DNA from 3 places in the Rhodoferax saidenbachensis genome. Region 3 is predicted to be linked to each of the others. Evidence: riboswitches for the same ligand, from Rfam matches in the RefSeq annotation. Region 3 holds a riboswitch; each other region holds the start of a gene.
What was found. Region 3 has a riboswitch for thiamine pyrophosphate ahead of RS694_RS13755 (thiamine ABC transporter substrate-binding protein). Riboswitches for the same ligand answer to the same signal wherever they lie in the genome.

Region 1: another riboswitch for thiamine pyrophosphate. It lies ahead of thiM (hydroxyethylthiazole kinase); the one in region 3 lies ahead of RS694_RS13755 (thiamine ABC transporter substrate-binding protein).
Region 2: another riboswitch for thiamine pyrophosphate. It lies ahead of RS694_RS08860 (purine-cytosine permease family protein); the one in region 3 lies ahead of RS694_RS13755 (thiamine ABC transporter substrate-binding protein).

The regions. Positions count from the first base shown of each region.
Region 1 covers NZ_CP019239.1:1,854,234-1,864,171, forward strand. The annotation lists gene thiE (thiamine phosphate synthase) at 1-307, opposite strand, end outside; gene thiM (hydroxyethylthiazole kinase) at 304-1,137, opposite strand; TPP riboswitch at 1,185-1,289, opposite strand; gene RS694_RS08880 (ABC transporter substrate-binding protein) at 1,448-3,067, opposite strand; gene RS694_RS08885 (peptide ABC transporter ATP-binding protein) at 3,128-4,144, opposite strand; gene RS694_RS08890 (ABC transporter ATP-binding protein) at 4,141-5,139, opposite strand; gene RS694_RS08895 (ABC transporter permease subunit) at 5,154-6,056, opposite strand; gene RS694_RS08900 (ABC transporter permease subunit) at 6,053-7,063, opposite strand; gene RS694_RS08905 (SWIB/MDM2 domain-containing protein) at 7,156-7,602, opposite strand; gene rraA (ribonuclease E activity regulator RraA) at 7,780-8,301, shown strand; gene RS694_RS08915 (DMT family transporter) at 8,365-9,336, opposite strand; gene speB (agmatinase) at 9,458-9,938, shown strand, end outside.
Region 2 covers NZ_CP019239.1:1,842,944-1,852,881, forward strand. The annotation lists gene RS694_RS08815 (MFS transporter) at 1-333, shown strand, start outside; gene RS694_RS08820 (PQQ-dependent sugar dehydrogenase) at 346-1,656, opposite strand; gene RS694_RS08825 (Lrp/AsnC family transcriptional regulator) at 1,682-2,221, opposite strand; gene hppD (4-hydroxyphenylpyruvate dioxygenase) at 2,330-3,427, shown strand; gene RS694_RS08835 (VOC family protein) at 3,454-3,996, shown strand; gene fahA (fumarylacetoacetase) at 3,996-5,255, shown strand; gene phhA (phenylalanine 4-monooxygenase) at 5,267-6,085, shown strand; gene RS694_RS08850 (thiamine pyrophosphate-binding protein) at 6,063-7,832, shown strand; gene RS694_RS08855 (GNAT family N-acetyltransferase) at 7,844-8,350, shown strand; TPP riboswitch at 8,417-8,525, shown strand; gene RS694_RS08860 (purine-cytosine permease family protein) at 8,572-9,852, shown strand.
Region 3 covers NZ_CP019239.1:2,890,361-2,900,298, forward strand. The annotation lists gene RS694_RS13750 (ABC transporter permease) at 1-921, opposite strand, end outside; gene RS694_RS13755 (thiamine ABC transporter substrate-binding protein) at 1,080-2,114, opposite strand; TPP riboswitch at 2,180-2,280, opposite strand; gene RS694_RS13760 (DUF2269 family protein) at 2,307-2,777, opposite strand; gene RS694_RS13765 (DoxX-like family protein) at 2,774-3,139, opposite strand; gene RS694_RS13770 (SRPBCC family protein) at 3,126-3,617, opposite strand; gene RS694_RS13775 (saccharopine dehydrogenase family protein) at 3,637-4,755, opposite strand; gene RS694_RS13780 (DUF1501 domain-containing protein) at 4,752-6,236, opposite strand; gene RS694_RS13785 (DUF1800 domain-containing protein) at 6,246-8,054, opposite strand; gene RS694_RS13790 (FtsX-like permease family protein) at 8,175-9,938, shown strand, end outside.

The DNA.
Region 1 (9,938 bases), 1.0 Mb from region 3:
GGCTGCGAGCCAGCTCCACCGGCATGTCGCTTTGCCCCAGATGCACACCCTGCGCGTTGCAGGCCAGCGCCACATCGATGCGGTCGTTGATGACCAGTGGAATATGCAACGGGCGCAGCAGCGCGCTCAATGCCATGGCCTGGGCCACAAAGTCGCGCGTGGTGAGTTGCTTTTCACGCAACTGCACGCAGGTGACACCGCCCTGCACAGCCGCCATCATCACGTCGGTGAGCGTGTGGCCCAGCAGGCTGACTTGGTCCGTGACCAGGTACAGGCGCAGAGCGGATGCAAGCGCGCTGTGGGTCACGCAGCGACTTCCAGCTTCAGGCGGTGCCGGAAGGTGTCCTGGTCCAGCAACTGCAGCGTATCCAGCATGGCGGTCTGCATGCTGCCCACGCCTTGATGCTTGGCTATTACGGCTTCGGCGGCCACTTCACCGACCACGCCCATCAGTGCCATGGCGGATACGGTGGCCCGCCATGCGTCCTGCTGCACTGCGCAGAAGGCGCCGATCAACGCCGTGGCCGAGCAGCCCACGCCGGTGATCTTGGTCATCCATACGTGGCCGTTGGACAGGCGCGCCCAGCGCTGGCTGGCGTCCAGAATGTGGTCGGTCTCGCCGCTGACACATACCACGCCCTGGGTGCGCTCTGCAAGTGCGCGGGCTGCGCCCAGGGCATCGTTGGCAGCGGCACTGCTGTCCACGCCGCGGGTTTTGACGCTGGAGCCAGCGACGCTCATGATCTCCGAGCCATTGCCGCGGATGACGGTGGGGTGGGCGGTGTCCAGCAGCAGCTCCAGGCTGGCATTGCGGTACGGCGTGGCGCCGGCACCCACCGGGTCCAGCACCACGGGAATTCCGCGCTTGGCGGCGGCGGTGAAGGCCAGACGCATGCTTTCTATCCAGTACGGGTCCAGCGTGCCGATGTTGAGCACCAGCGATTGCGCGATGCCCACCATGGCTTCGACTTCCTCGTGGGCGTGTGCCATGACCGGCGATGCGCCCGCGGCCAGCAGCACATTGGCGTTGAGGTTCATGACCACCAGGTTGGTGATGCTGTGCACCAGCGGCCCGTTGTTACGCACCGCTAGGATGTCGGACCAGATGTCGGAGGGGGAGAGTTGTTGTTCAGCCATGCAATTCCTAAAAAGGTTTTGACATGGGGCAGACAGGCGGAGGCGGACCGATGGGTATCAGGCTTCCCTACGCTGGCATGACCCAGATCAGGTTCGAAGAGTATTTCTCAGCCACCTGGAATAATTTCTGGGCGGCACCTCTAGCAGGCTGGATTATGGCCGATCTGCAAGCGTGCCTTGAAATCAAGAAAGAACACCGAAATTGCTATCAAAGTAGGAGCTGCTTGCGCAATAACTACGTGGGCTACAGGCCGATTTGGCATAAAAAAAGGCCGGTTTGCACCGGCCTTTCAATATCAGCAGATGCTGATTACTTCATGTCCACACCGTAGAAAGTGTGGCGACCAAAGGGGCTCAGCTTGAAGTCGATGACTTCTTTGCGCACGGGCTTGAGTTGCACGGCGTGGGCGATGGTGAACCAAGGCGCTTGTTCCTTGAAGATCACCTGGGCCTTTTCGTACAGCTTGGTGCGTTCAGCCACGTTGGAGGTGACCTTGGCTTTCAGAACCAAGTCTTCAAAGGGCTTGTAGCAGAACTTGGCCACATTGGAGCCGTTGCTCTTAGCAGAGCTGCAGCCCAGCAAGGTGTTCAGGAAGTTGTCTGGATCTCCGTTGTCACCGGTCCAACCCAGCATGCCCATCTGGTGTTCGCCAGACTGCATGCGCTTGCGGTACTCGCCCCACTCAAAGCTCTTGATTTCAGCCTTGACGCCCACTTTGGCCAGGTCGGCTTGCATCAACTCGGCAATGCGCTTGGCATTGGGGTTGTAAGGACGCTGTACAGGCATGGCCCACAGGTCGGTGGTGAAACCGTTGGGGTAACCAGCAGCTGCCAGCAACTTCTTGGCTTCTGTGGGGTTGAACGCGTCGTCCTTGATGGCCTTGTTGTAAGACCATTGGCCTGGAGGAATCGGGTTGGTAGCGGGAATGCCGGTGCTCAGGTACACGGCAGACACGATGGCCTTCTTGTCGATAGACATGTTGATGGCCTTGCGCACGCGCACGTCATCAAAAGGTTTCTTGGTCGTGTTGTAAGCGAGGTAGCCGATGTTCAGGCCGGGCTGCTCCATCACAGTGACGTTGGCGTCCTTGCGGATGGCGTCCAGGTCAGCAGGGTTGGGGTAGGGCATGACATGGCATTCACCCTTTTGCAGCTTGGCCCAGCGCACGGATGCATCAGGGGTGATGGCGAAGATCAGGTCGTCGATCTTGGCTTTGCCGGCGTAGTGCTGGGGGAATGCCTTGAAGCGCACGATGGCGTCTTTTTGGTACTGCACCAGTTGGAAGGGGCCGGTACCCAGTGGGTCCTGGTCGATTTTTTCAGGGGAGCCAGCCTTGAGCATGGCAATCGCGTATTCCTTGGACTGCACGCCGGCCCATTGCATGGCCAGGTTGGCCAGGAAAGGCGCTTCGGGCTGGTTCAGTGTGAACTTGACGGTGTATTCATCGACCTTGTCGACCGACTTGAGCAGGGCAGGCATGCCCATGTCGCCAAAGTAAGCGTGGTTGGGGCTGGTGACGCGGAAGAAGGGATCGTTTTCTTTCCATTGACGCTCAATCATGAACAGCACGTCGTCGGCGTTGAAATCGCGCGATGGGGTGAAGTTCTTGTTGGACTGCCACTTCACGCCTTTGCGCAGCTTGAAGGTGTATTCCGTGCCGTCTTTGGAAATGGTCCAGCTTTCTGCCAGGCCGGGCACAACCTTGGTGCCGCCGCGTTCGAAATCAACGAGGTTGTCGTAGATCTGTTCGGTGACGTCAAACGAGGTACCGGTGGTGTTGACGCCGGGGTAGAAGTTCTCAGGGCTGCCTTCAGAGCAGTACACCAGAGTTTTGGCCGATGCAGGGGCCAGCGCCAACAGCGCAGGCAATGCAATGGCGCACAGCAGAGCGACCTTGCTGGGTCGAGTGCGGACGGAAAGTCGATTCATGGATTACTCCTACAAAAAATGGATGTTACGCGAAGGAATGCAGGTTTCATGCCGGGGTTACTACTGGGTCGCCAAACGTTCGGCCTCAAAACAAGCCACTTGGCGGCCGCGCAGTGTCTGCAACGTCGGGCGTTCGACATGGCAGCGCTCGACGGCATGCGGGCAGCGGGTGGAAAACACACAGCCTTTGGGTGGATTCAAGGGGGAGGGGAGTTCGCCCTTGAGCACGATGCGCTGCTGCGCAGGCCCGCTGCCAGCCAGTCCTGGTGTGGACGCCAGCAGGGCCTGGGTATACGGATGCAGCGGCTGGCTGAAGATGGCATTCTTCTCGCCATGTTCCACGGTGTGGCCCAGGTACATCACCAGTACGTCGTGCGCAATGTGGCGCACCACGCCCAAGTCGTGGGAGATGAACAGGTATGCCAGACCCAGGTCTTTTTGCAGATCGGCCAGCAGGTTTAGCACTTGCGCCTGGATGGAGACATCCAGTGCCGAAACAGGCTCGTCGGCCACTACCAAAGAAGGGTTGAGCATCAACGCGCGCGCAATGGCAATGCGCTGGCGCTGGCCGCCCGAGAACATGTGGGGATAACGGTCGTAGTGTTCAGGCCGCAGGCCGACCAGGGCCAGCATGGCGCGCGCTTTTTCTTCACGCTGTGCGGCGGTCAGGTCGGTGTTGATTTCCAGCGGCGCTTCCAGAATCTGGCCAATACGCTTGCGCGGATTGAGCGAGCCATAGGGGTTCTGAAACACCAACTGCACCTTTTGGCGCAATACGCGTTTCTGGTCTGCGCTGGCGCCCACCACATTGGTTTCGCCCAAGTGCAATGCACCATCGGTGGGCGATTCAATCAGTGACACCATGCGTGCCAGGGTGGACTTGCCACATCCCGACTCGCCGACGATAGCCAGCGTCTTGCCTGCCTGAACGGAAAACGAAACGCCACTGACGGCCTGCAACAGATCGGGCTTGCGCAACATGCCCTTGCTGATGGGGTAAACCTGACGCAGGTTGTCTGCACGGACAACAGTCACGCCTTCCGTGGCTGGTGGTGTCATGGTGGTTGCGTGGCTCATACGGACACCTCCTGGGCAGAGGCGTGTTTCTGGGTATCACCCAAAGGGAAATGGCAGCGCACCGCGCCGTCCTGCCAGGGGCGCAGGGCGGGCCGGGTCTGGCACTGGCTGTCGTTGACGTAGCTGCAGCGTGGTGCAAACAGACAACCTTTGGGGCGGTCAAACAGGCCAGGCACCATGCCGGGAATGGTGGCCAGGCGGCTCAGGCCGTTGCTGCGTTCGGGCATAGCGGCCATCAGCGCTTCGGTGTAGGGGTGCTGGGGCGCGTTGAACAAGCTCTTGGCCTGCTGCTGCTCCATGATCTGGCCCGCGTACATCACGGCCACGCGTTGGGCCATCTCGTTCACGACGCCCATGTTGTGGGTGATCAGCACCAGTGCCATGCCGCGGTCTTTTTGCAGGCTGCGCAACAAATCCAGAATTTGCGCCTGGATAGTGACGTCCAGCGCGGTGGTGGGCTCGTCGGCAATCAGCAGTTTGGGATTGCAGGCAATCGCCATGGCAATCATCACGCGCTGGCTCATGCCGCCTGAGAGCTGATGGGGATAAACACCGAGGCGACTTTCGGGTGCAGGGATGCCGACCTGCTCAAGCAGTTCGATAGAGCGTTTGCGCGCGGCGGCCTTGTCCAGACCCATGTGCAGCTTGAGTGTTTCAGCCAACTGGAAGCCTACGGTAAAACACGGGTTCAGGCTGGTGGTGGGGTCCTGAAAAATCATGGACAGGTCCTTGCCCGTGAGGCGGCGGCGTTCGCGTTCCGAGAGTTTGAGCAAGTCGTGGCCGTCAAAACGCAGCTTGTCCGCCTTGACGCGCCCGGGGTAGGCGACCAGGCCCATCAGCGCCATCATGGTGACGCTTTTTCCCGAGCCGGACTCACCGACGATGCCCAGCACTTCGCCGGTGTCGACGGACAGGCTGACGCCGTCGACGGCGTGCATCACGCCGTTGTGCGATGGGAACTCCACCGACAGGTTTTCAATTTCTAGCAGTGCCATATACGGTCTTGTTTTTAGCGCTTGAGCTTGGGGTCCAGCGCATCGCGCAGCCCGTCGCCAAGCAGGTTGAATGCCAACACGGTGATCAGGATGGCCAGACCGGGGAAGGTCACCACCCACCAGGCGCGCAGCACGAACTCGCGTGCATCGGCCAGCATGGTGCCCCACTCGGGTGAGGGCGGCTGTGCGCCCAAACCCAGAAAGCCCAGGGCCGCGGCGTCCAGAATCGCGGTGGAAATGCCCAACGATGCCTGCACGATGAGCGGCGCCGTGCAGTTGGGCAGCACTTCGCTGAACATCAGGCGCAAGTGGCTGGCGCCGCCCATGCGGGCTGCGGTCACGTAGTCGCGTGAGGTTTCGGAAATCACCGCAGCGCGGGTAATACGCACATAGTGCGGCAGTACCACGATGGCCACCGCCAGCATGGCGTTCATCAGGCCAGGGCCGAGGATAGCCACGATCACGATAGCCAACAGCAGGCTGGGCAGGGTGAGGATGATGTCCATCAGTCGCATGATGGTGATCTCGAAGATGCCGCGGAAATAGCCCGCCAGCAGCCCCAGCACGGTGCCGACGACTACGGAAATCGTCACCACGGCAATACCGATCAGCAGCGACAGGCGGGCGCCGTGGATCAGGCGCGAGAGGATGTCGCGGCCAATCGCGTCGGTGCCCAGAATGTGGGCCCACGAACCGCCGGTTTGCCAGGCGGGCGGTACCAGGAACACGCTGTTGTCTGTGAGGTCGGGCGCATACGGCGCGATCACGTTGGCAAACGCAGCCATCAGCAGGACGACGACCACGATGACCATACCGGCCACCGCGCCCTTGTTGCCACTGAAGTAGCGCCAGAAATCACGCAGCGGGTGCACGTGGGGTGCGACCGGGGTGGTGTCTATAGAGTGTGTAGCGCTCATTTTTGGTGCCGAATACGGGGATTGATGATGCCGTAGGCCAGGTCGACCAGCAGGTTGACGGCCATGACCATGACGCCCAGCAGCAGCATGCCGCCTTGCAGCACAGGATAGTCGCGTCGGGCGATGGCTTCAATCAGCCATTTGCCGACACCGGGCCAGGAAAAAATGGTTTCGGTCAGGATGGCGCCGGTGAACAACACACCGACCTGCAGGCCGATCACGGTGATCACGGGAATGAGTGCGTTGCGCAAGGCATGTAATGCCACGATGCGCATGGTGGACAGGCCCTTGGCGCGCGCCGTGCGGATGTAGTCTTCGCCCAGTACTTCGAGCATGGCCGAACGTGTCATGCGTGCAATCACGGCCAGCGGATTGGTACCCAGCACGATGGTGGGCAGTATCAGGTGTGAGGCGGCCGACATGAAGGCCCCCTTGTCGCCTGCCAGCAAGGTATCAATCAGCAAAAAGCCGGTGACGGGTTCTATGAAGTACTGCACTGCAATACGCCCGGAAACCGGAGTCAGGTCCAGTTGCACCGAGAACAGCAGGATCAGCAACAACCCCCACCAGAAGATCGGCATCGAATAGCCGGTCAGCGACACGCCCATGACGCCATGGTCCAGGAACGAGTTGCGTTTGACCGCCGCGATGATGCCCGCCGGAATACCAATGATCAGTGCGAACAGAATGGCGCACACGGCCAGCTCGATCGTGGCCGGAAACAAGGCCATGAATTCGCTGAGCACCGGTGCCTGGGTGATGATGGATTTACCCAAGTCGCCCTGTAACACCTTGCCGATGTAGATGCCGTACTGCACCATGACCGGGCGGTCCAGTCCGTACTCCTTGAGCAGGACAGCATGGCGCGTGGCATCAATGCCCCGTTCACCTGCCAGGGTTTCGATGGGGTCGCCAGGGACCATGCGAATCAGGAAGAACGCCAGCAGGGTCATGCCGAAGAAAGTCGGAATGATCAGGCTAAGACGCGTAAAGACAAAGCGCAGCATGGGTGGGAAGGTAGGGCAAAAAAGTCGTGGATGTTACCAACAAAAAAAGGCCGGGTTGATCCGGCCTTTTTTGTTCGCAACGCTGTTGGCGATTACTTGAGGTGCTTGCCAATCAGGCCAGCCATCTCAAACATCGACACTTGCATCTTGCCGAAGATTTCCTTCAGCTTGGCATCGGCGTTGATCATGCGCTTGTTGACTGCGTCTTGCAGCTTGTTCTTCTTGATGTAAGCCCACAGCTTGCTGACCACTTCAGTACGTGGCAGAGGCGTGGAGCCCACGATCGCAGCCAGAGCGGCGCTGGGAGTCAAAGCCTTCATGAATGCGGCGTTCACAGTGCGCTTCTTGGCAGGAGCCTTCTTGGCGGCTACCTTCTTCGCGGGAGCCTTCTTGGCCACTACCTTTTTAGCGGGAGCGGCTTTCTTGGCGGGAGCAGCTTTCTTCGCTACTACTTTTTTAGCTGGTGCAGCTTTCTTCGCTGGTGCAGCCTTCTTTGCGGGAGCGGCTTTTTTTGCAGCCGGTTTTTTTGCAGTTGCCATGATTGATTGTCCTTCTAGAAGTTGATTAATCACCAGCAGAAAAACTGCTTCTTCGCTGGTAAGGCGCATGCTACTGGAGAAAAAGCGCCTTTCCAAGCGGGAAATTGCTTTTTTCACTCGGAGATGTTGTTTTTTTCATTGGAGAATAGGTCTATTGAACGAAAAGGAGCCCCCGAGATGTCCAGTCCCTTCGCCACCTGTGACCTGTGTGATGCCCACAAGAACGACACTTCGGGCGATTTTCGGGTGCTGCCACCCGTGTTCAAGGACTATGGGCAGGTGCGCAAATTCAGCGGCCCGGTGGTGACGGTGAAGTGTTTTGAGGACAACACGCTGGTCAAGGCGGCGGTGGATTCCCCCGGCACGCTGGACATGCCGCAAGGGCCTGTGGGCAAAGTACTGGTGGTGGACGGCGGTGCTTCATTGCGCCGTGCGCTGCTGGGCGGCAACCTGGGCGCTGCGGCCGCACGCAACGGCTGGGCCGGCGTGGTGATCGATGGTTGTGTGCGCGATACCGCCGAGTTGGCGGGCCACGCCGTGGGTGTCCGTGCCTTGGCTGCCATGCCACTGCCCACCGAGAAGCGCAACGAGGGTCAGTCCGAGGTGGCTGTGCAGATCCAGGGCGTGTGGGTCCGCCCCGGCGATTGGCTGTATGCCGATGAAGACGGCATCGTGGTCAGCGCTAAGCCGCTGGTGTAGTGATGTGAAAGTTGCCGCGGGCCGCCCCAAGGCAAATTGGCCCCCTCGGGGAGGGGGCAGCGACTACACGGAGTGAGGGAGCGTGGGGGCTGCTCTATTGGGCAGAGTGGCCAGCACCACACCCAAGAGGGCGATGGCGAAGGCCAGCAACTGCATGCCACCCAAAGGTTCGCCCAGCACCAACACGCCGACCAGCGCGGCCGAGATGGGCAACATCACGGTGAACACACCGGCACGCGCAGCAGGTACGGTTTTCAGGCCGGTCATCCACAACCAGACCGTCCAGACGCTGGCCGCCAGTGCGTAGAACACCAGCAGCACCCAGGAGCCCACGTGCACTGCGGCAAAGTCAAAACGCCAAGCCACCCACAGCCCCATGGGGGTCATGAGTGCAAAGCCCCACAGGTTGATCAGCGCAGTGATGCGTTTGGGTGACAGGGCGCCGGTGAGCTTCTTGCCGATCACGGCGTAGGCCGCCTCACACAGTACAGCGCCGAACACCAGCAGATTACCCAGCAGCGCCTTGTTATGTGCCAAATCGGCCTCCAGCCCTTGTCCGGATTGCGCAGGCAGCTCTTGTTTTGATAGCGCCAGCAGGCCAATACCCAGCGCACTACAGGCCACCGCCGCCCAAATGCGCAGGCCAATGCGTTCGCGCAGAAAGGCCCAGCTCATCAACGCCACGACGGCAGGAATGCTCGCCATGATCACTCCGGCTGACACCGCGCTGGTCATGCTCACGCCAAACAGCATGCAGATGGAGAACAGGAAGTTGCCCAACAGCGACTCCAGAAACACCCAGCCTTTGGTCGCCCGTGTCATGGGGACTTCCTCTTCCGGACGCTTGAGCCAGTGCAGCATGGCCAGACCGCCTATGCCAAAACGCAGCCAGGCCAGAAGAAACACCGGTAGCGCCGCGACCAGCGGTTTGGACAGGGCGACGTAGCTGCCCACCAGGGACATGCTCAGAGCCAGAAAGAAGTAGGCGATCCAGCGCGGAGGATGGACGGAGGCAGCAGCGTGCGATGGGAGCATGAAGGACGGGGCGGGTTGCGAAAACAAAAGAAGCGAGCCTACACCATGCTTTTGCAGCCAAGTGGCCCCAGCCGCGGCGGGAGAATGCGGTACCGTCCCGGATTCCTATTGAAAGAGTGCCATGGCCATCGGTGAATTTGCATACGCGAACAACAGCAACCGCTTCCTTGCATGCCCTGCGCTGCAGGACCAGCCCTACGCCCTGATGGGTGTCCCGTTTGACGGCGCGGTGACCAACCGGCCCGGCGCACGTTTTGGTCCGCAGGAAATCCGTCGCGCCTCGCTGATGCTGTGCGACGGCCTGCACCCGGTGTTCCAGGTCACGCCGCTCGGTAGTTTGGGCGACGCGGCCGACATGCGCCTGCCCAACGCGTCGCCGTTGACCACCGTGCGCGCCGAGATTGAGCGCCAGGCAACGGCCCTGATGGCGGCGCACCACTGCGTCTTCATCGGTGGCGACCATTCGGTAACGCTGCCTTTGTTGCGCGCTGCCAAGGCCCGCTATGGTGAACTCGCGCTGATTCACTTTGACGCGCACTGCGATACCTGGGGAGACCATTTCGGCGAGCCCTCGGGCCACGGCACCTGGACGTATGAGGCGA
Region 2 (9,938 bases), 1.0 Mb from region 3:
GCGGCCGGCGCCTTGCTGCTGGCGCTGTGCGGCACCGGCCTGCTGGGCGCCACAGCCACCATGGTGGTGCTGGCCAGCACCGGTTTTGCGGTAGGCATCGGTGGCCCCTCGCGCGACATGATGATCAAGAAGGCCACGCCCAAGGGCGCGACGGGCCGCGTCTATGGTCTGGTGTATTCGGGGCTGGACACGGGCTTTGCCATCTCGCCCATCGTCTTCGGCGTGTTCATGGACCGCGGCTGGTACGGCGCCACGCTGTTGGGCGCCGCCGTGGTGCTGGCACTCAGCGTGGTGGCTGCACTGGGTGTGGGGCAGCGTACGGTCGCGCGCTAAGCCCCGAGCCGATCAGGGCTTGCTGCTGACGCGCCAGATCAGGTTGCCCACATCGTCAGCCACCAGCAGCGCGCCTTGTTTGTCCAGTGCCACTCCCACCGGGCGGCCATAGGCGGTGCCCTCGGCGGATAGAAAACCGGTCAGCACATCCAGCGGCGCACCGGCAGGTTTGCCGCCTTCAAACGGCACAAAAATCACCTTGTAGCCACTGTGTGGCTTGCGGTTCCATGAACCGTGTTGCCCGATGAACATGCCATTGGCATAGGCTGCGGGCAGGCTGGTGCCTTTGGAAAACGCCAGGCCCAGCGAGGCGGTGTGCGGGCCCAGCGCGTAGTCGGGCGCGATGGCCTTGGCCACGAGGTCGGGGCGCTGCGGTTTCACGCGGGTGTCCACATGGTCGCCGAAGTAGCTGTAGGGCCAGCCGTAAAAGCCACCGTCGCGCAGCGAGGTCATGTAGTCGGGCACCAGATCGCTGCCCAGCTCGTCACGTTCGTTCACCACGGTCCATAAGGCGCCGCTTTGCGGTTCCCAGGCCAGGCCCACGGGGTTGCGCAGGCCCGAGGCGAAGAGGCGTTTCTGGCCGCTGGCCGTGTCGATCTCCCAGACCGCGGCACGGCCTTCTTCGGCCTCCAGGCCATTTTCAGCGACGTTGCTGTTGGAGCCCACGGTGGCGTACAGGCGTTTGCCATCGGGACTTGCAATGATGCTCTTGGTCCAGTGGTGGTTGCGCGGGCCGCCGGGCAGGGATGTGACCTGTACGCCCGGTGCGGTGATGCGCAGGTCGCCCGTGGTGTACGGGAAGCGCACCACGGCATCGGCGTTGGCCACATACAGCGTATTGCCCACCAGCGCCATGCCAAAGGGGGAGTTCAGGCCTTCGAGCAGCACCGAGCGCACATCGGCCACGCCGTCGCCATTGGTGTCTCGCAGGAGCGTGATGCGGTTGGCGCTGGGCACACCGGCGCCGGCTTTTTTCATGACGTAGCCGGCGATCCAGTCCATGGGGTTCCAACTGGTCGGTTTGGCGGGCGCATTGCTCTCGGCCACCAACACGTCACCATTGGGCAGCACGTGTATCCAGCGCGGGTGGTCCAGCCCGCTGGCAAAGGCGACCACGCGGGTGCCGCTTGCCGCCTGCGGCATGGTGCCTGCGGGCCAGCCCACGGCGGGTGCGATATTCACCGTGGGGATGAAGCCTGTGTTGGGGGCGGGCAGGGTGGGCGTGGGGCCGGTGCCCGCAGACACCGGCAGTTGCGCGACTTCGGCGCAGGCAGTCAGCGCGACAGTCACGGTGCTGAGCAGCAGGAGGGTGGGCAGGTTCATGGACGTTCTCGGTGGGGTAAAAGGATCAGGTGTTGCCAGTCAGTCGGATGCGCCGGGTGGTGCCACCGGCCTGGCCGATGTGGTTGAGTGGCAGTTCGGTGCTGGACTTGATGCAGTGCAGGACGATGTTGGAGCGGATGCTGCTCACACCCTTGATGCGTGTGAGCCGGCGCAGCACCGAGTCGGACAGTGCGTTGAGGTCGGCTGCGACGATCTGCAGGATGTAGTCGGACTCGCCGGCCACAGCGTAGCAGTCCATCACCTCGGGCAGGTTCTCGATCTCCCGCTCGAAGGCCATGCCTTCCTCCCCGCTGTGGTGGGTTAGCGTGACATAGGCCATGGCGCGCACGCCCAGCCCTAAGCGGGCCGGGTCCATCAGCGCCACATAACGGCGGATGATGCCCGTGCTCTCCAGCCGCTGGATGCGACGGCTGACCTGCGAGGCCGAGAGGTGGATTTGTTCGCCGATCTGCTGGTTGGTGGCATGTGCGTCTTTTTGCAGTGCAGCAAGCAAGCTGATATCGAAGCGATCAAGCAAAAAATCTTCGGTTGTTTCTTGATTCATGCACAAATTATGCATTGATTGGCCATTATTCGGGAAAAATTGCGCACACCATGCGCGTCGCTTTCATGACAATCAAAGCTTCAAGAACAGCGTTTGAGGAGCACAGCCATGGCCACTGCAACAGGTGATTTGTTTGACAACCCGATGGGCCTGATGGGCTTTGAGTTTGTGGAGTTTGCGTCGCCCATCGCTGGTGTGATCGAACCGATCTTTGAACGCATGGGCTTCACGCTGGTGGCAAAGCACCGCTCCAAGGACGTGGTGCTGTACCGCCAGGGCGATATCAATTTCATCGTCAACCGTGAACCCAAAAGCGTGGCCGGTTACCTCGCCGCCGAGCACGGCCCCAGCGCCTGCGGCATGGCGTTTCGTGTGAAGGATTCGCACCTCGCCTACAAGCGCGCATTGGAATTGGGCGCCCAACCCGTGGAGCTGCGCCCCGGTCCGATGGAGCTGAACCTGCCCGCGATCAAAGGTATTGGCGGTGCGCCGCTGTACCTGATTGACCGTTATGAAGACGGCAAGTCGATCTACGACATCGACTTTGAATTCATAGCGGGCGTGGACCGTCGCCCAGTGGGCCATGGCTTCAGCGTGGTCGATCACCTGACGCACAACGTGTACCGCGGCCGCATGGCGTACTGGGCGGACTTCTACGGCAAGCTGTTCAATTTCAAGGAAATCCGCTACTTCGATATCCAGGGGGAATACACCGGCCTTACCTCCAAGGCCATGACAGCGCCGGATGGGCTGATCCGCATTCCGCTCAACGAAGAAGCGCGCCAGGGTGGGGGGCAAATCGAGGAATTCCTCATGCAATTCAACGGCGAGGGCATTCAGCACATTGCCCTGCTGTGCGAGGACCTGCCCAGCGCCATCGACCGGTTGCAGATGGCGGGCATTCCGCTACTAACTGCGCCCAATGACGTGTACTACGAGAATCTGGCTCAACGCCTGCCTGGTCACGGCCAGCCGGTGGGTGATTTGCAGGCGCGTGGCATCCTGCTTGACGGCACGACCGAAGGCGGCCAGCCGCGCCTGTTGCTGCAGATCTTCTCGCAACCGCTGCTGGGCCCGGTGTTCTTCGAGTTCATCGAGCGCAAGGGCAACTACCGTGAGGGCTTTGGCGAAGGCAATTTCAAGGCCCTGTTTGAGTCGTTGGAGCGTGACCAGATTAACCGTGGCGTGCTCGAAGCCGCCAAGTGAACCCAGGCGAACCCAGGAGACACACCATGAAAATCGACCGCATCCACCACGTGGCCTACCGTTGCAAGGACGCCAAGGAAACCGTGCTGTGGTACCAGAAGATGCTGCACATGGACTTTGTGCTGGCCATTGCCGAAGACCTGGTGCCCAGTACCAAGGCGCCCGACCCGTACATGCACATCTTTCTGGATGCGGGCATGGGCAATGTGCTGGCCTTCTTTGAGCTGCCCACGCAGCCGCCCATGGGCCGCGACCCGAACACACCCGAGTGGGTGCAGCACATTGCGTTCCGCGTGAAAGACCGTGCTGAGCTGCTGGCGTTCAAGGCGCATCTGGAAGCCAATGGCGTGGATGTACTGGGTGTGACCGACCACGGTATGTTCCACAGCATTTACTTCTTCGACCCCAATGGTCACCGCCTGGAACTGGCCTGCCCGGACCCTGAAGAGATCGCCAAGATTGCCCAGGCCGATGCGGTGAAGTGGGCCATGCTGGAGGAATGGAGCGTCACCAAACGCGCGCCCAAACACGCGGCGTTTTTGCACGCCAAGGAACTGGGCGCAGCGTGATGGATGTGACCCACGACCCCGCCACCCTCAGCTGGGTGGAGTCTGCTAACGACCCGGCGACAGATTTCTCCATCCAGAACCTGCCGTTCGGGCGTTTCCGCCGCAACGCGCTGGAGCCCTGGCAGATCGGTGTGGCGATTGGTGACCAGGTGCTGGACCTGCATGCGGTGGGCCTGATCGATCATCTGGACATGCAACGCCTGATGGCTGCGCCTGTCACTGAGCGCCGCGCCTTGCGTTTGTCCCTTTGGGAAGGACTGCGTGCAGGCTCGGCTTTGCAAAAAGTCTGGAGTCAGGCGCTGCTGCGACAGAGCGAAGTGGAAATGGGCCTGCCCTGTGAGGTCGGCGACTACACCGACTTCTACACCGGCATCCACCACGCCACCACGGTGGGCAAGCTGTTTCGCCCCGACAACCCGCTCTTGCCCAACTACAAGTGGGTGCCCATTGGCTACCACGGTCGCGCCAGCAGCATTGGCGCCAGTGGTCAACAGTTCCACCGCCCGCAAGGACAAACGCTCAAGCCCGGTGCGGCAGTGCCCGACTTTGGCCCGAGTGCGCGCATCGACTATGAACTGGAGATAGGTGCTTGGGTGGCCGGTGGCAATGGGCTGGGCGAGCCCGTGGCTATGGCGCAGGCCGAGGACTATATCTTTGGCCTCACGCTGCTCAACGACTGGAGCGCACGCGATGTGCAGGCCTGGGAGTACCAGCCGCTGGGGCCGTTTCTGGCGAAGAACTTTGCCACCACGGTGTCACCCTGGATGGTGACGCTGGACGCGCTGGCGCCGTTCCGTGCGGACTTTGAGCGGCCTGCGCATGACCCGCAGCCCATGGCGTATCTGGACTCGGCCCACAACCGCGCTGCCGGTGCGCTGGATGTGCAGCTTGAAGTGTGGCTGCAGACACCTGCGATGCTGGCCGCCGGTAATCCGGGGCAGCGCCTGTCCACCTCCAACATGCGCGACGCCTACTGGACGCTGGCGCAACTGCTGACGCACCACACGGTCAACGGCTGCAATCTGCGCAGCGGCGACATATTGGGCACGGGCACGCTGTCCGGGCCTGCACCCGAACAAGGTGGCTCTCTGCTGGAACTGACACAGGGCGGCAAAATGCCGCTCACGCTGGCCAACGGCGAAACCCGCACTTTCCTGCAGGATGGTGACACCGTCATCCTGCGTGGTTACTGCACGCGCGCAGGCGTGCGGCGCATTGGTTTTGGCGAGTGCCGCGGTACGCTGCTGGCGGCACGCTGAGTGGGGTAGGCATGGCGGACGACTACACCATTCCCCAGCACTGGGATCACTACACCGCGCAAGACCACGCGGTATGGAAGACGCTGTTTGAGCGACAAACCGCGCTCTTGCCGGGTCTGGCCTGCGCGGAGTTTGTAGAAGGCATGCGGCAATTGCCCATGGCTGCGGACCGGATTCCCAACTTCGATGAACTCAATGCCACGCTGAAGCCCACGACTGGCTGGCAGGTGGTGGCGGTGCCGGGGTTGGTGCCCGACGAGGTGTTTTTCGAACATCTGGCGAACCGCCGCTTCCCCTCCGGCAACTTCATCCGGGGCGCCCACCAGTTGGACTACCTGGAAGAGCCCGATGTTTTCCACGATGTGTTTGGTCATGTGCCGATGCTGATGCACCCGGTGATGGCGGACTTTATCCAGTTGTATGGCGAGGCGGGTTTGCGTGCGCAGCGTATCGGCAAGCTTACCGAACTGGCGCGTGTGTACTGGTACACCGTGGAGTTCGGCTTGCTGCAGGAAGCACAGGGCATGCGCCTCTACGGTGCGGGCATTGCGTCGTCGTTTACCGAGAGTGTGTTTTCCGTGCAGAGCCCGTCACCGAACCGCATCGCGTTTGATCTGGAGCGTGTCATGCGCACCAACTACCGTATTGATGACTTTCAGGAAAGTTACTTTGTGTTGAACAGTCTGGATGATTTGCTGGAGTTGGCGCGCATCGACTTTGACCCTATTTACGCCCGGCTGAATGACGGTGTGAGTCACCCGCCGAGGCGCATTCTGGAAGGCGATGTGGTGCTGCACAATGGCACCCATGCCTACAGTCAGCAACCCTAAAACCACTGCATCCCTTCCTCCCACCCTGGCCGGCCACCTGCTGGTGCAGTGCCTGGTAGCGCAGGGCGTCACGCACGCTTTTGGCGTTCCCGGCGAAAGTTATCTGGCCGTGCTGGATGGCTTTCATCTGTACCAAGAGCACATCCAGTTTGTCGTGAACCGGCAGGAGGGCGGCGCCGCCTTCATGGCCGAAGCCCACGGCAAATTGACGGGCCGCCCTGGCGTGTGTTTTGTGACGCGCGGACCGGGCGCAACCAACGCCAGCATCGGTGTGCACACCGCATTCCAGGACTCCACACCCATGGTGCTGCTGGTGGGCGATGTGGCCAGCGACCAGCGCGACCGCGAAGCCTTTCAGGAGATGGACTACCGCGTCATGTTTGGGCCCAGCGCTTTGGGCATGGCCAAGCGCGTGGAGCGCATTGACGATGCGGCGCGTATCCCCGAGTACATCGCCCGGGCCTTTGCCACGGCCATGAACGGCCGCCCGGGGCCGGTGGTACTGGTGCTACCAGAAGACATGCTTTCGCAAAAGCTGGTGGCCGGTGCCAGCGGCGCGATACCACAGCCTTTGGCACGGGTAGAGCCCGTTGAGGCCTGGAGTGACCCCGGGGCCCTGCGGGACCTGCGCCAGCTGCTATTGAAATCAGAGCGTCCGTTTGTCATCGCCGGTGGTGGTGGCTGGACGCCGCAAGCCGCGCAGGCGTTGCAGCGCTTTGCCGAAAACTGGCGCCTGCCGGTGGGCAATGCCTTCCGTTTTCAGGACACCTTTGACAACCACCATCCGCAGTACGCGGGTGATGTGGGCATTGGTATCAACCCCGCACTGGCCAAACGCATCCGCGAGAGCGACCTCATCATTGCCATTGGCCCACGCCTGGGCGAGATGACGACTGGCGGCTACACGCTGCTGAAGGCGCCCAAGGCGGCGCAGACGCTGGTGCACATCCACGCCAGCGCCGAAGAGCTCAACCGTGTCTACCAGGCCGACCTGGCGATCCACGCCAGCATGCGTGCTGCGGCCCGTTCGCTGGAGGTGCTGACGGCGCCCGTGAACGTGGCTTGGGAAGCCTGGACGCAGGGCTGCAACGCCGACTACCAAGCCAATCTGGTACCGAGTGTGATCAAGGACTTGCCCGCCGACAACGCACGCGGTCTGGTGGACATGCCCAGTGTGATTGCCACGCTGCAAAAGCACTTGCCCAAAGACGCGGTGCTGACCAATGGCGCAGGCAACTTTGCGAGCTGGTTACACCGCTTCTACCGCTACACCGGACTGGCCGCAGGCCACAAGACGCAACTGGCACCGACCAATGGCGCCATGGGTTATGGCGTGCCAGCCGGCATTGCAGCGGCGATTACCACCGGGCGCACGGCATTCACTATTGCCGGCGATGGGGACTTCCTCATGAACGGCCAGGAGCTGGCCACTGCTGTGCAGCATGGCGCCAAGAGCATCATCCTGCTGCTCAACAACGGCATGTACGGCACCATTCGTATGCACCAGGAGCGTGAGTACCCGCAGCGTGTGGCGGGCACGGCGCTCAACAACCCCGACTTTGCAGCGCTGGCGCGCGCCTACGGTTATGCCGGTATCACGATCCGCAAGAGTGCGGACTTTGAAGCAGAGTTGCTGGCTGCGCTGGCACGGCCCAACGGCACGGTGATCGAGGTGGTGCTGGAGCCCGAACTCATCAGCACACGCGGCACATTGGCGGCGATGACGCAGGCCGCCTTGAAGCGCTGAAAGAGCCGTTGATGAACATCCACATCCGTCCCGAAACTGCGGCAGACGCCAAGACCATTGAATTGCTCACGACCGCAGCATTTCTGAACGCGCCCCACACCGACCACACGGAGCAGTTCGTCGTAAATGCCTTGCGCGCAGCAGGCGTGTTGACCGTGTCATTGGTCGCGATGTCGGGCGAGACCATGGTGGGCCATGTGGCGCTGTCTCCGGTGGCGTTATCCGATGGTTCTTCGGGTTGGTATGGGTTGGGCCCTATTTCCGTATGGCCTGAACACCAGGGGCAGGGCATTGGCAGTGACTTGATGCACGAGGCGCTGCAGGCCTTGCGTGCACGGGCAGCGGCCGGCTGTGTGTTGCTGGGGGACCCGGCGTACTACGGTCGTTTCGGTTTCAAAGCCGATCCGGCATTGGTGCTGGCCGGTGTGCCACCCGAATACTTTCAGGCGCTGCGATTTGGAAGCGCAGTACCGACAGCCGTGGTTACCTACCACGCGGCGTTTAACGCGCAGGCTTAAGCGACCGCTGTACGCAATTAACCACAGTGCGAAGCACCACGTAGAATCGCCAGGCGCTCGCAAGAGTGCATTCGCTAGGGGTGTTGCCCTGTATTGAAAAGTGCAGGCCGACTGAGAGAGTCCCTTTGAACCTGATTGAGGTAATCCTCGCGCAGGGAAGCAAGTCCGGCCTTGGGGCTGGGCTACGCCTACCTGCCAACTTTTTTGCATGGAGCAAATGGATGGCAAATACACATTCTTCCCAAACCCTGAACCAGGCGCTGACGCCCGTGGCCGACACCGAGCGGGTGTTTGGCTGGCACGCGCACGCGTCGCTGTGGTTCAGTCTGGGCGTTGGCCTACTGGTGATGCAGATTGGCGCCTACCTGGTGCCTGCCGTGGGCAGCCGCGACGCCGTGGTCGCCATTGTGTTGGGCTCGCTGGTCGGCTCCGGTCTGCTGGCGTGGACCGCCAAAGTGGGCTGCGACACGGGCCTGACCAGTGCAGGCCTGATGCACGCCACTTATGGCAGCCTGTTTGCCCGATTGCCAGTTCTGTTGAACATCGCTCAATTAATTGGTTGGACCACGTTTGAACTGGTGGTTATGCGCGATGGCACCGCCGCCATCGGCAAACAGTCCACGGGGTTGTCGCTGGACGGCTTCTCCGGCACGCTGGTCACCACCTTGCTGTGGGGCTCAGTGCTGGTTCTGCTGTTGTCAGGCTCCATGACCACGCTGGTGCGCAAGCTGATAGGGCGCTTTGGCCTGCCGCTGGTCGTGGCATCGCTGGTGTGGCTGAGTTGGCAGTTTGGTACGCAGTTGCAGGCGCAAGGCTGGGAAGCATTCTGGTCCCGCACGGGCGATGGCAGCATGGGCATGCCCGCGGCCATGGACCTGGTGATGGCGATGCCGGTGTCGTGGTTGCCATTGGTGGCCGACTATGCGCGCCACGGGCGAACCGGGCGCAGCGCGATGAGCGGCACCTGGTTGGGTTACGCCATTGCCAACATCTGGTGTTACGCGCTGGGTGTGGTGGTGGTCAGCGTGGCGCAGCCGGGCGTGGAGTTGGTCGGTGCTTTGCTCTTGGCGCAGGGTGGCCTGATTGCGCTGAGCCTGATTCTGGTGGACGAAATCGACAACGCTTATGGAGATGTGTACTCGGGCGCTGTATCGGCACACAGCATCAAACCGAAGTGGTCCATTCGTCGCTGGGGTGTGGGTCTGGCCGTTTTGTGCACGGGATTGGCACTGGTGTTGCCCATGCACAGTCTGGAGCCTTTCCTGCTGCTTCTGAGTTCTGTGTTCGTACCCTTGTACGGCGTGATTCTGGGGCGGCTGGGGTTGGGGCAGGCTGCATCTGTATCAGCCCGCAAGGTCGACTACGGTGCTGCTGCTATCTGGATACTGGGTATTGCGATGTACCACGCGCTGGCGGCCTGGGCACCACAGTGGGGGTCTACGTTGCCTACTCTGGTTGTGACGTTTGTACTGGCGTTTTTGAGTCGCAGCAAGTCTGCTTAGCTCTCCCGCAGGAGGCATGGGGTAAGCGCCACCGCTCGTGTCCCCCGCAGAGGACTGCGTCCTCTGCTCCTCCTTTACCTCGCTGT
Region 3 (9,938 bases):
CGCAGCACAAAACAATGCTAAAACCAGCAACGCAGCCGCCACCGCACCCCACTGCCCTGTACCCCGCGGCGCACGGCGTGCCAGGTGGTCGGCGCGCGCTGGCGTGGCCAGACGTCGTTCGATCAGCGCATAGGCCAGCGCCACCAGCACGGTCAGTGCCACCATCCAGGTAGCCAGCACCCCAGCCTGCGCCAGCTGCAGCTCGTGCGCCACCAGGGTGTAGATCTCGACCTCCGCCGTGGCGTATTGCTGGCCACCCAGCACCAGCGCCAGACCAAAACCGGCAAAACAGTACAGGAACACTAGGCACATCGCCGACATCAGCCACGGCGCGATGGCAGGCCACTCCACGCGCCAGAACGCACGCCAGGGCGTGGCCCCAAGGCTGCGCGCCGCGGCCACGCGCGCCGCGCTGACCTGGCCCAGCGCATCCGTGGCGGCGCGCACCACCACACACAGGTTGAAAAACAGATTGCCGTAGAGCAGCAGCCAGGGTGTGCCCTGCAAATCCGGTCCACCCAGCCCCACCAACACACCACGCGGGCCCAGCAAGGCCAGCACGCCCAGCGCCGCCACCAGCGTAGGCACAACAAACGGCAGCATCAGTGCATGCAGCACCAGGCTGCGCCCGGGAAATTCAAACCGCGCCAGCACCCAGGCCACCGGCAGACCCAGCAGCAGCGCCGCCACACAGGTGATGGCCGCCTGCAAGAAAGACCACACAATGCGCCAGCGCAAATACGGGTCCAGCCAGGGCGTCCAGAGTGCGGCCAGCCCATGTGCCCCGCCCTCACCGGTGCCCGCAGTCCACCCCTCCGCCAGCAGGCGCAATGCGGGCGCCACCAGCACCACCAGCAAAAAAGCCAGTGGTAGCAGCGCGAGCCAAGCGGGCGCAGTGGTGCGAGGGCGAGAGGGATTCATATGGACTTACGGGCGCGCCAGCACACCCAATCGTTCGGGCTGAGCTTGGCCTGCCCTGAGCCCGTCGAAGGGTCGAAGCCCTTCGACGGGCTCAGGGCGAACGGGGGAAAGGTGCACGGCGGCGAGAGATAGCGGCATGCCATCAAACAATGAGCGTCTTACTTCAACACCACCTTGGTCCAGCGGCTCACCCAAGCCGCACCCTTGGTGGCGATGTCGCGTTCGCCAGGGCTGTGGAACACCGTGGGTTCGGGCGCGAACTTCATCACGTCCACCCGCGCCACACCGGCTTCCACCGGGTACATCCACATCTCGGTCTGCATCTGGGTTTGCACGGCGGCGGAGCGCAGGAACTCTATGAACTTGCCTGCGGCTTCGCGCTCCTTGCCACCCTTGACCAGAGCCACACCTTCAACCTGGCGGAACACGGCGCCGGGGATGGACAGACTGCCTGTGGGTGGCTCTGTAGGTTTGTCCTTGGCGTAGAACAGCTCAGCGGCAGGGCTGGCGGAGTAACTCACCACCAGCGGGTACTTGCCACCGTTGCGGCTGAACTCGGTGTAATAGGCCTCGCTCCAGCCCTTGGCCACCTTCACACCGTTGGTCCGCATGCGGGCCCACCAGTCAAAAGCTTTTTCTTCGCCCAGCGCGCCAATGGTGGCCAGCAGAAATGCATTGCCGGGGCTTGAGGTGGCGGGGTTTTGCACTACCAGCAGCTTGGCGTAGGCTGGCTGTGCCAGTTCGTCCAACGTCTTGGGCAGTGCCAGGCCACTCTTGGCAAACCAGGCTTTGTCAAAGTTCACCGTGACATAACCATAGTCCACCGGCACCAGCCCGGCGGGCAACGGCGCCGACGTTTCGCGGCTGGTGGCAGAGCCTGCATAGGCGTCCAGCACACCCGCGGCCAGGGCCTTGGGTGCCAGCGCGTTGTCGATGCCGTAGACCACGTCGGCAATTGGCTCGGCTTTGGTCAATATAAGTTTGTTGAGCATCTCGCCCGCATCGCCACCTTTGGTGATGCGCAGCGTGATGCCGGTGTTGGTCTCAAACTGCTTGAGCAGCGGCTTGGGCACGGTGAAAGAGCTGTGCGTCAGCACCCGCAGTTCGGCGGCATGCACGGAAGTGCCAAGCCCCACGGTCACCAATGCCACAGCGCAGGTGATGCCCAGAAAAGAAAAAATCCCGCGTTTCATCAAGTACCTACTTTCAATGCGCCAACGCAGGTCGCATCAAAAGCCGACACCCCAGAAAACCACGGGATCAAGGCTCTTCACACTTCCTACGCTGGCATGACCCAGATCAGGTGAGTGGGGTATTTCTCAGTCCGTTCCAAAAGAACAGACACCCCCGGTGAAGCCCGGATTGTAGGTGCAGGTGCGCCTGGCTCAGAAATTGGGCTTGGCCACCATCAGATAAAACACGATGACCATGGCAACAAACGCGGGGTAGCCCAGCATTTCCCATCGACGGGCGTAGCGCCAATAGGCGGGGTCCAACTCGGTCTGGTGCTGGACAGCGTTGTGTGCCATTGCCGCCATGCGGATTTGCAACCAGACCACCGGCAGCCAGCAAGCCCCGGCAAAGAAGTAAAGCAGTACCGAGCTTGCAAGCCAGGGCGTGGATAACGGGAAGCCAGCCCAGTAAGCCATAAGGAAGCCAGTCGCCGGTTGCATGAGTACCGCAGGGGCCGTAAACCACCAGTCTGCCCGCACGACCAAGCGGGCAACCACTGACTGCGCAGCCAGCACATTGCTGCGATTCACAAAAAACATATAGAAGGCGGAACCAAAACCTGTCCCCACCAACACCACGCTGGACAGGATGTGAACCCATTTCACCAACAAATAGGTATTCATGCGGGCCTCCGCATCAAAACCCACAGCACAGCTGCAATAGGTAAATTTTTGGTCAGTGGCCCCAGAGGATGCAGCCACAACGCGGGGACCATGGCGGAAGCCACGACGGTCATGCACAACATGACAAGCAGGGCCAGTCCATACACACGCCGCACCGGCTTGAGAAGCAAAAGCAGCCCGAGTACGACATCCAGCACTGCACCGGCCAGCGTCAGTGTGTTGGCCATACGCACATCCGTCACGCCACCTGCAAGCAATAAGGCGCGGCTCTGGCCATGCAGCTCCCACACGCTGACCACAGCCGTGGCCAGCCACACAAAGACCAGGCTATAACGCAGCCACCTTAGCTCAGAGTGCGTCATGCGCTTTATTTTCCTTTTGCCAATCTGCGATCTCCTGCGAATGCCTTACCAGGAAAGTCTGCAACCGCGCAAAGCGTTTGCGTGTCTGGTGTTCGAAGACTGTATTCACGACAGGGCCGAGAAGCCATGTTGTCCAACGCGGTCCCACTTCGAATGTATAGGTGTAAATCAGTACGGAGTTTCGGGCATCCTGGTCTTTGTGGCGCATAGATGCTGCCCATCGGGAAAAAGGAAACGACGTTCCGACCATCGAGGCGGCAGCCAGATACGGCCGGTCAAAACTCACGAATCGGGTTTGCATGGACAAAGCACGCATCCAGCCTCCGCCTGAGTTCTCGGTTACTGCCCCTACATAGGGACATGGCGCACCACCCAGCACCTGGGTTGCACTCACCAATGAGTCCCACCGATGCCGCCAATGATGAAAGTGAAATGCATCAAACACAATGTCCGCACTGGCTGGCATGGTGAATTCCATTTTGCGATGCACCATTTTCTCAACCCTCTTCCACCATATCCGTCACCATGCCCCACTTGTCAAACTCGGGTGTGAAATCGCGCAGCACATGCAAACCTAGGCAGGGTCGTGCCCCCGGCTGCATGGACTCACCCGCGGCGAGTCGACGAGCCAACAGGATCGCAGCCATACAAGGGATCTCAGGGCCATGGTCGTTATCGGCGGCGATGTGCCAGGCGCGTTTGTCCGGCACGCCAGCGCCATCCAAACCGGCTACGCGCACCACCATGCCCCCCAACTTTGAACCCAGAGGATCAAAAACCTTCGCACCGGCATTGAGTAGTCTCGCGAAGGACGAAGGATTTTTCAGCAGCCCGTGCTGGCGCAGCCAAGCCAGGAATGCAAAGGCGCGTTGTGCCAGCCCTACCTCTACCGCGGCACGGAACACCATGCGGTCTTGCACCCGGTAGTGCGCAGGGAATAGCTCAAGATCGGGGATGTCGCACACGGCGCCCTGCCTGGGCTTCAGTCGTTGAAACTCCACGCGCTGCGGACTGCCCCAGCCAATCTGGGACTGCCATTGGCCACCGTTCCACAATTGAATGGGGGCGCCGCAGTAGCTCAGCACCGCCTCCAGCGTGGCCACACCGCGTGGTGCGGTTTGTGCCGGGGCAATGCAGATATCAATACTGTCGATGCGCTGCCAGCCGCGGCACAAAAAATCCACCACGGCAGACGACAGCGCAGGCACGGTGCTGGCACCGCTGATGGCCACCCGCTTGGCCTCCGCGAACGGAGCCTGCATGGTCTTTGCAAAATCGCACACAAAACGCCGACCGTCAGCCAGATCAATGTAGTGCGCACCGGCCTTGGCACACGCAATAGCCACTGCATAGTCTTGGCCCTGAAACGGGCCAGCGGTGTGGATCAGCAGTTCGACCTGGTGTTCGCGCAGCATCTCCGAAAAATCAGGGCTCTGGCAATCCACCACCGCAGCGCTGGCACCTGTGCCGTGCACATGGTTGAGTTCTGCAGCTAAGGCAGAAGCACGGCTTCCATCACGCCCAGCGACCAACACGGTTATGGAATGATCTGCTGCCAGGGCACGACAGATGCGCGCGCCAAAGTTTCCATACCCTCCCAACACCATCACTCTCATGCAGGCATTCCCATAAATCCCAAATCAATAGGATAGTCTGTCCGACCAGCCCCTGCGCCAAACTGCCGCAGGTTCGGCAGTATGCCGCCCAGCTCCTGCGGCCCCACACCAAACCAGCGCGCCAGCGTGGCAGCGTACTGGTCTACCGAGGTGCTGGGCAGCAGGCGGCCCTGGCCGACGTGCCATTGGTCTTGCGGCGCGGCGGTGTTGCCTATGCTGACGGGCGGCGGTGCACCGTAGAAGGCACGACCCTTGACCGCGCCACCCACGACCAAGTGGTGGCCGCCCCAGCCGTGGTCGGAACCATCGCCGTTGGACGTGAGCGTGCGGCCGAAGTCGGAGGCGGTGAACGCGGTCACGTTCTGCGCCACGCCCAACTCCACGGTGGCGCGGTAAAACGCCGCCATGGCTTCGCTCACGCGGCCCATCAGCACGGGCTGCTGCGCAATCAGGTTGTCGTGCAGGTCAAAGCCGCCCAGCGACACCATGAACACCTGGCGCTTGGCGCCCAACACATCGCGGCCCTGGATCAGGCGCGCCACCATCTTCAACTGATCAGCCAGCGGGTTGCCGGTGGGGAACGCTGTCATCAGCGGCGCAGTACCTCCGCTCTGGCTGCCAGCCAGCGCAGCGGCCACGTGTACCTCGGCCTCGCGCGAGCGCTGCATCACACGCACGTATTCGTTCTCCAGCGGATGCGTGCTGGGCTCGGAGATCATCTCGGAAAGCAGGTTCTTCACGGCCTTGGAGCCGTAGACCGCGTTATCGCTGGCGGCACGCACACGCACCGCACCGCCGGTGCTGACCTGGTACTGCAGCGCCGAGTCGCCCGACAAAAACACCGCATTGCCGGTGACCGACATGCAGGTGAACAAGGACTTGGCATTGCTGCGCAAAGCCAGGTCGCCCAGGTGCCCACCCCAACCCACCGTAGAGCCCTCAGGCGAGGACGATTGCCAGATGGACTGCTGGTCGTTGTGCGAGAACAGCTTGGGCGGCAGCGGGTAGGTCTTACGGTCCGGGCTGTTGAACTGCGTGCGTGTAAGCGGCACCACCAGTGGCCCCACATTGAGTTGCACCGCGGCCTGACCGGCGTTGAACAGATCGGCCAGCCCCGTCATGGCCGGGTGCAGCGCGTACTGGCGCCCGTCTGCTAGCGGCGTGCCGGGCTGTAAGAGCGTGCGCTGCAAGTCGGCGTGCGCCAGGGCGATGCCGCCCCCAGCCTCGCCCGCCCCACCGCGTACGGTGGCGTATTGGGCATAGCTGGCGGGGTCAAACGTGACCACGGTGTTGGCATAGTCGTTGCCGCCGTAGAGGAAGACACAGACCAGGGCTTTGTAATCGGTGGCAGTGGCTGCAGCGGCCTCGCCCAGGGCGGCCAGGTTGAGCGCGGTGGGCAAGGCGGTGCCAGCCAGCGTGAGTTGTCCCGCACGTTGCAGGAAAGCACGGCGGGTGTGGAGATGCGGTTGGAGCAAATGCATGGCGGGCTCCTATTTCTGAACCAGGTACTGGGGTGCGGCCATGGTCAACAGCACGGCGGCGGCCACACGGTCCAGACGTTTGTCGGGTGGGCTCGTGGCATTCAGCGGTGTGGCGTTCAGGGCTGTGACCATGCGGGCCTGCAGGGCCGCTGGCAACTGGCCCGCACACAACAAAAGATTCAACCGTGCCACCAGCGCTTTGGCATCCGGTGCCAGGGCTAGCTCCGTGGAGTAGCTGGCTTTGATGTCAAAGCCACTCTTCTGGCTCTTGGAGTTGCTGACGTTGTTGGGCAGATCAGGGTCATTCACATAAATGCCATTGCGCACCACGCCCTGCAGGTAGTTGATGTACCCCGCCACGCTGCTCTCGGTGACGATCTGGAACTCCGGTGCCGACGCACCGGCAGCGGCCATTTGGGTCGCGGGTGGCACGTAGCCGGGGCGAAAAAAATTGAACACCGAAGGAGAGCGCAGCGGGCTTTGCCCCAGTTGCGTGGCCGGATTGCTGAGGTCCCCCATCTTCCAACTGCCTTGCGCGGACGTGATGCCAAAGGTCCTGCCCCACTGCACCAGGCGCAGCATGGGCTCACGCAAGTGCCCAAAACGCGGATCACGCAGACCCGCCGGGCTGCGCGCCTCATCGTCAAGCAGGATGGCGGCGAACATGGCGCGCAAGTCACCGCGCACACCCGCCCCGTTGTCGGCAAAGACAGCGCTCACACGCGCCACATAGGCCGGGCTGGGGTTGCTGGTGACCAGGCGCTGGATCATCTGCCGCCCGAGGAACGGACCGACGTTGGGGTGGTGGAACAAGGCGTCCAGGGCGATCTTGAGGGCGTCTCCACCCGATGTTTTCGCCGGGATGACGGTGCCCAGAAAGCGCGCCTCCAGCTCAGAATGGCGGTTGGCCGTGAAGGCCATGCGCTGTTTGGCAAAGTTGGTATTGCCCACCTTGCGTTTGCCTTCGGGGTCTATCACCACGGTGACGTTTTGCCGCTGGTCAAAGTCGTAACCCGTGAACACGCGGGCCAGCTGCGTCACATCGCTCTGCGCGTAGGTCTCCAGTCGCTGACCATTCGCACCGGTCTTCTCGCTGCCGTCCGGGTTCAGTTGCACCAGGCCGATGGTGAAGAGCTGCATCACCTCGCGCGCGTAGTTTTCATCGGGCACACGGCCGGTGGCAGCGTTCTCCTTTTGGTTGCCCTTGGTGTTGAGGTAGTGGCCCATGGCCGGGTTCAGCGTCACCTCTTCCAGCAGATCGCGGAAGTTGCCCAGCGCGTGGCGCGCCAGCGTGTCCCAGTAGTGCGCCAGGGCGTGGCTGCGCCAAGCAAAGTCCAGCCCCGTGAGCGACACCACAAAAAACTCGGACAAGGCCAGGGCCAGCCGCTTGCGTACCGCGTCGGGTGCGGTCATAAGCTGGTTCCAAAGCATGTAGTCGCCGGGGTAGAAGTGGTCGAAGTAACGCGTGGTGTTGTCAATAACGCCGTAGCCGCGTTCGTTGAGCCAATCCCAGCCGGTCTGCCCTAGCGGCGCATCAAACTGCTGCGCCAGCCAGTCAGCATAGGTGTGCTGCTGCACGGCAGCGATCTCGGCGTCCGACGCCGAAAACTGGGCCTGCAACAAAAAGCGCGCGGCTTCCTCGGGCGTGTTCGCGCGGCTGTATTGCTGACCCGGACGCTGCAACAGCCGGCCACCCGGTGTGGAACAGGCCGCCAGCAGACCTGCCAGACCCGTTAGCGCGGCACGCTGGACCCAGCGTTCAGTGGCCAGGTCCGCAACGGCTTCGGTGGCAAGGGTGTCGGTTTCTTCGTACGGCATACAAGTCCCGCTGGCAGTCAACGGCTGCCCCTGCGCCCATGGTAACCATCGCTCCAAACGAGCGACGGCATTTACTGCAGCTTTACGCTAGGCTAGGAGCTGTTCACAGGCCCCAAACCCATGTTGCTACCTTTGCTTACGACTTTCTCCTGGCAGGAGCTGCGCCAGCACCCCTGGCGCAACGCAGCGGCCGTGGTGTCGGTGATGCTGGGGGTGGCGCTGGCGTTTGCAGTGCACTTGATCAATGCTTCGGCGCTGGACGAGTTCTCGCAGGCCGTGCGTTCAGTAGGCGGCCAGCCCGACCTGGAACTGCGCACCGCCACGGGCAGCGCCAGCAGTGTGGACGTCGCACTGTGGAGCCGGCTGCTGCACCACCCCGACGTGGCGGTGGCCGCACCGGTGCTGGAGCTCAGCACCTACGCCGTGCGCGCGGGCCAGAAAACCCTGCTGCGCGTGGTGGGCGTGGACGCGCTGCAGGTGGCCGCGGTGGCGCCAGACCTGCTGCCCCTGCCCACTGCCCATGCAGACCGCCTGGCTTTCTTCGCACCCGACGCGGTTTTTCTCAACCCGCTGGCGCGCCAGGCGCTGCCCGGTGCCACGGTGCAGTTGCAGCAGGGCCTGCGACTGCACACCCTGCAGGTCGCTGGCAGCGTGCAGGCCGGTGGTGCGCCGCTGGCGGTGATGGACATTGCCGCCGTGCAAAGCCTGTTTGGCCGCAACGACCTGAGCCGCGTGGATGTCCGGCTGCGCGCGGGTGTGGACCGTGCCCGCTTTGTGCGCGACGTCACGGGCGCCACCGACTGGCCGGCCGGTGCCACGCTGCGCGCGCCCGGCGATGCGGTGGAACGCATCAGCAACCTGTCGCGCGCCTACCGCGTGAACCTGACCGTGCTGGCGCTGGTGGCGCTGTTCACCGGGGGCTTTCTGGTGTTCTCCGTATTGGCGCTGAGCGTGGCGCGGCGCGCGCAGCAGTTTGCGCTCTTGGGTGTGCTGGGCCTGACCGGCCGGCAGCGGCTGCAACTGGTGCTGCTGGAGGCGGGGGCGCTGGGCAGTATTGGCAGCCTGCTGGGCCTGGCGCTAGGCAGTGCGCTGGCCGCACTCGCGTTGCGCCTGTTGGGCGGTGACTTGGGTGGTGGATTCTTTGCGGGCAGCGCACCGGCCTTGCAATGGAGTGGTTTGGCAGCGCTGGTGTTTGGCCTGCTGGGCGTGGCTGCGGCCCTAGTGGGGGCCTGGGCTCCCGCTCGGCTGGCGCAGCAGTTGCCACCGGCGCAAACCCTCAAGGGCCTGGGCACACCAGATGCGAACCACCACCGCGCCTGGCTGGGCGCGGCGCTGCTGGTGGCGGGCGGCCTGCTGGCGCTGCTGCCCCCGGTTTGGGACATCCCGCTGGCGGCGTACCTGAGCGTGGCGTGCCTGTTGCTGGGCGGCATCACCGCATTGCCCGCTGCCGTGGGCTGGGTACTGGACGGCGTGGCACCCTTCGTGGCGCGCCACGCCCTGCCACTTTTAGCGGTGGAGCGCGCGCGCCGCGTGCGCGAAAGTGCCGCGGTGGCGGTGAGCGGCGTGGTGGCGTCGCTCAGCCTGGCGGTGGCACTGACCGTGATGGTGGCGAGCTTCCGCACCTCCGTGACAACCTGGTTGGACGCGGTGCTGCCTGCGGCCCTGTATGTGCGCACCGCCACCAGTGGCAGCGCAGCGGACACGGCCTACTTGGACCCGGCGTTTGTGCAAGGCGCCGCAAAGGTGCCGGACGTGGAGCGCCTGAGCACCCAGCGCACGTTATCGCTCACGCTGGACCCGGCCCAACCGGCCATTGCGCTGCTGGTGCGCCCGCTGCGCGATGCCCAGACGGGCGCACTGAACCTGCCGTTGGTGGGCAACCCA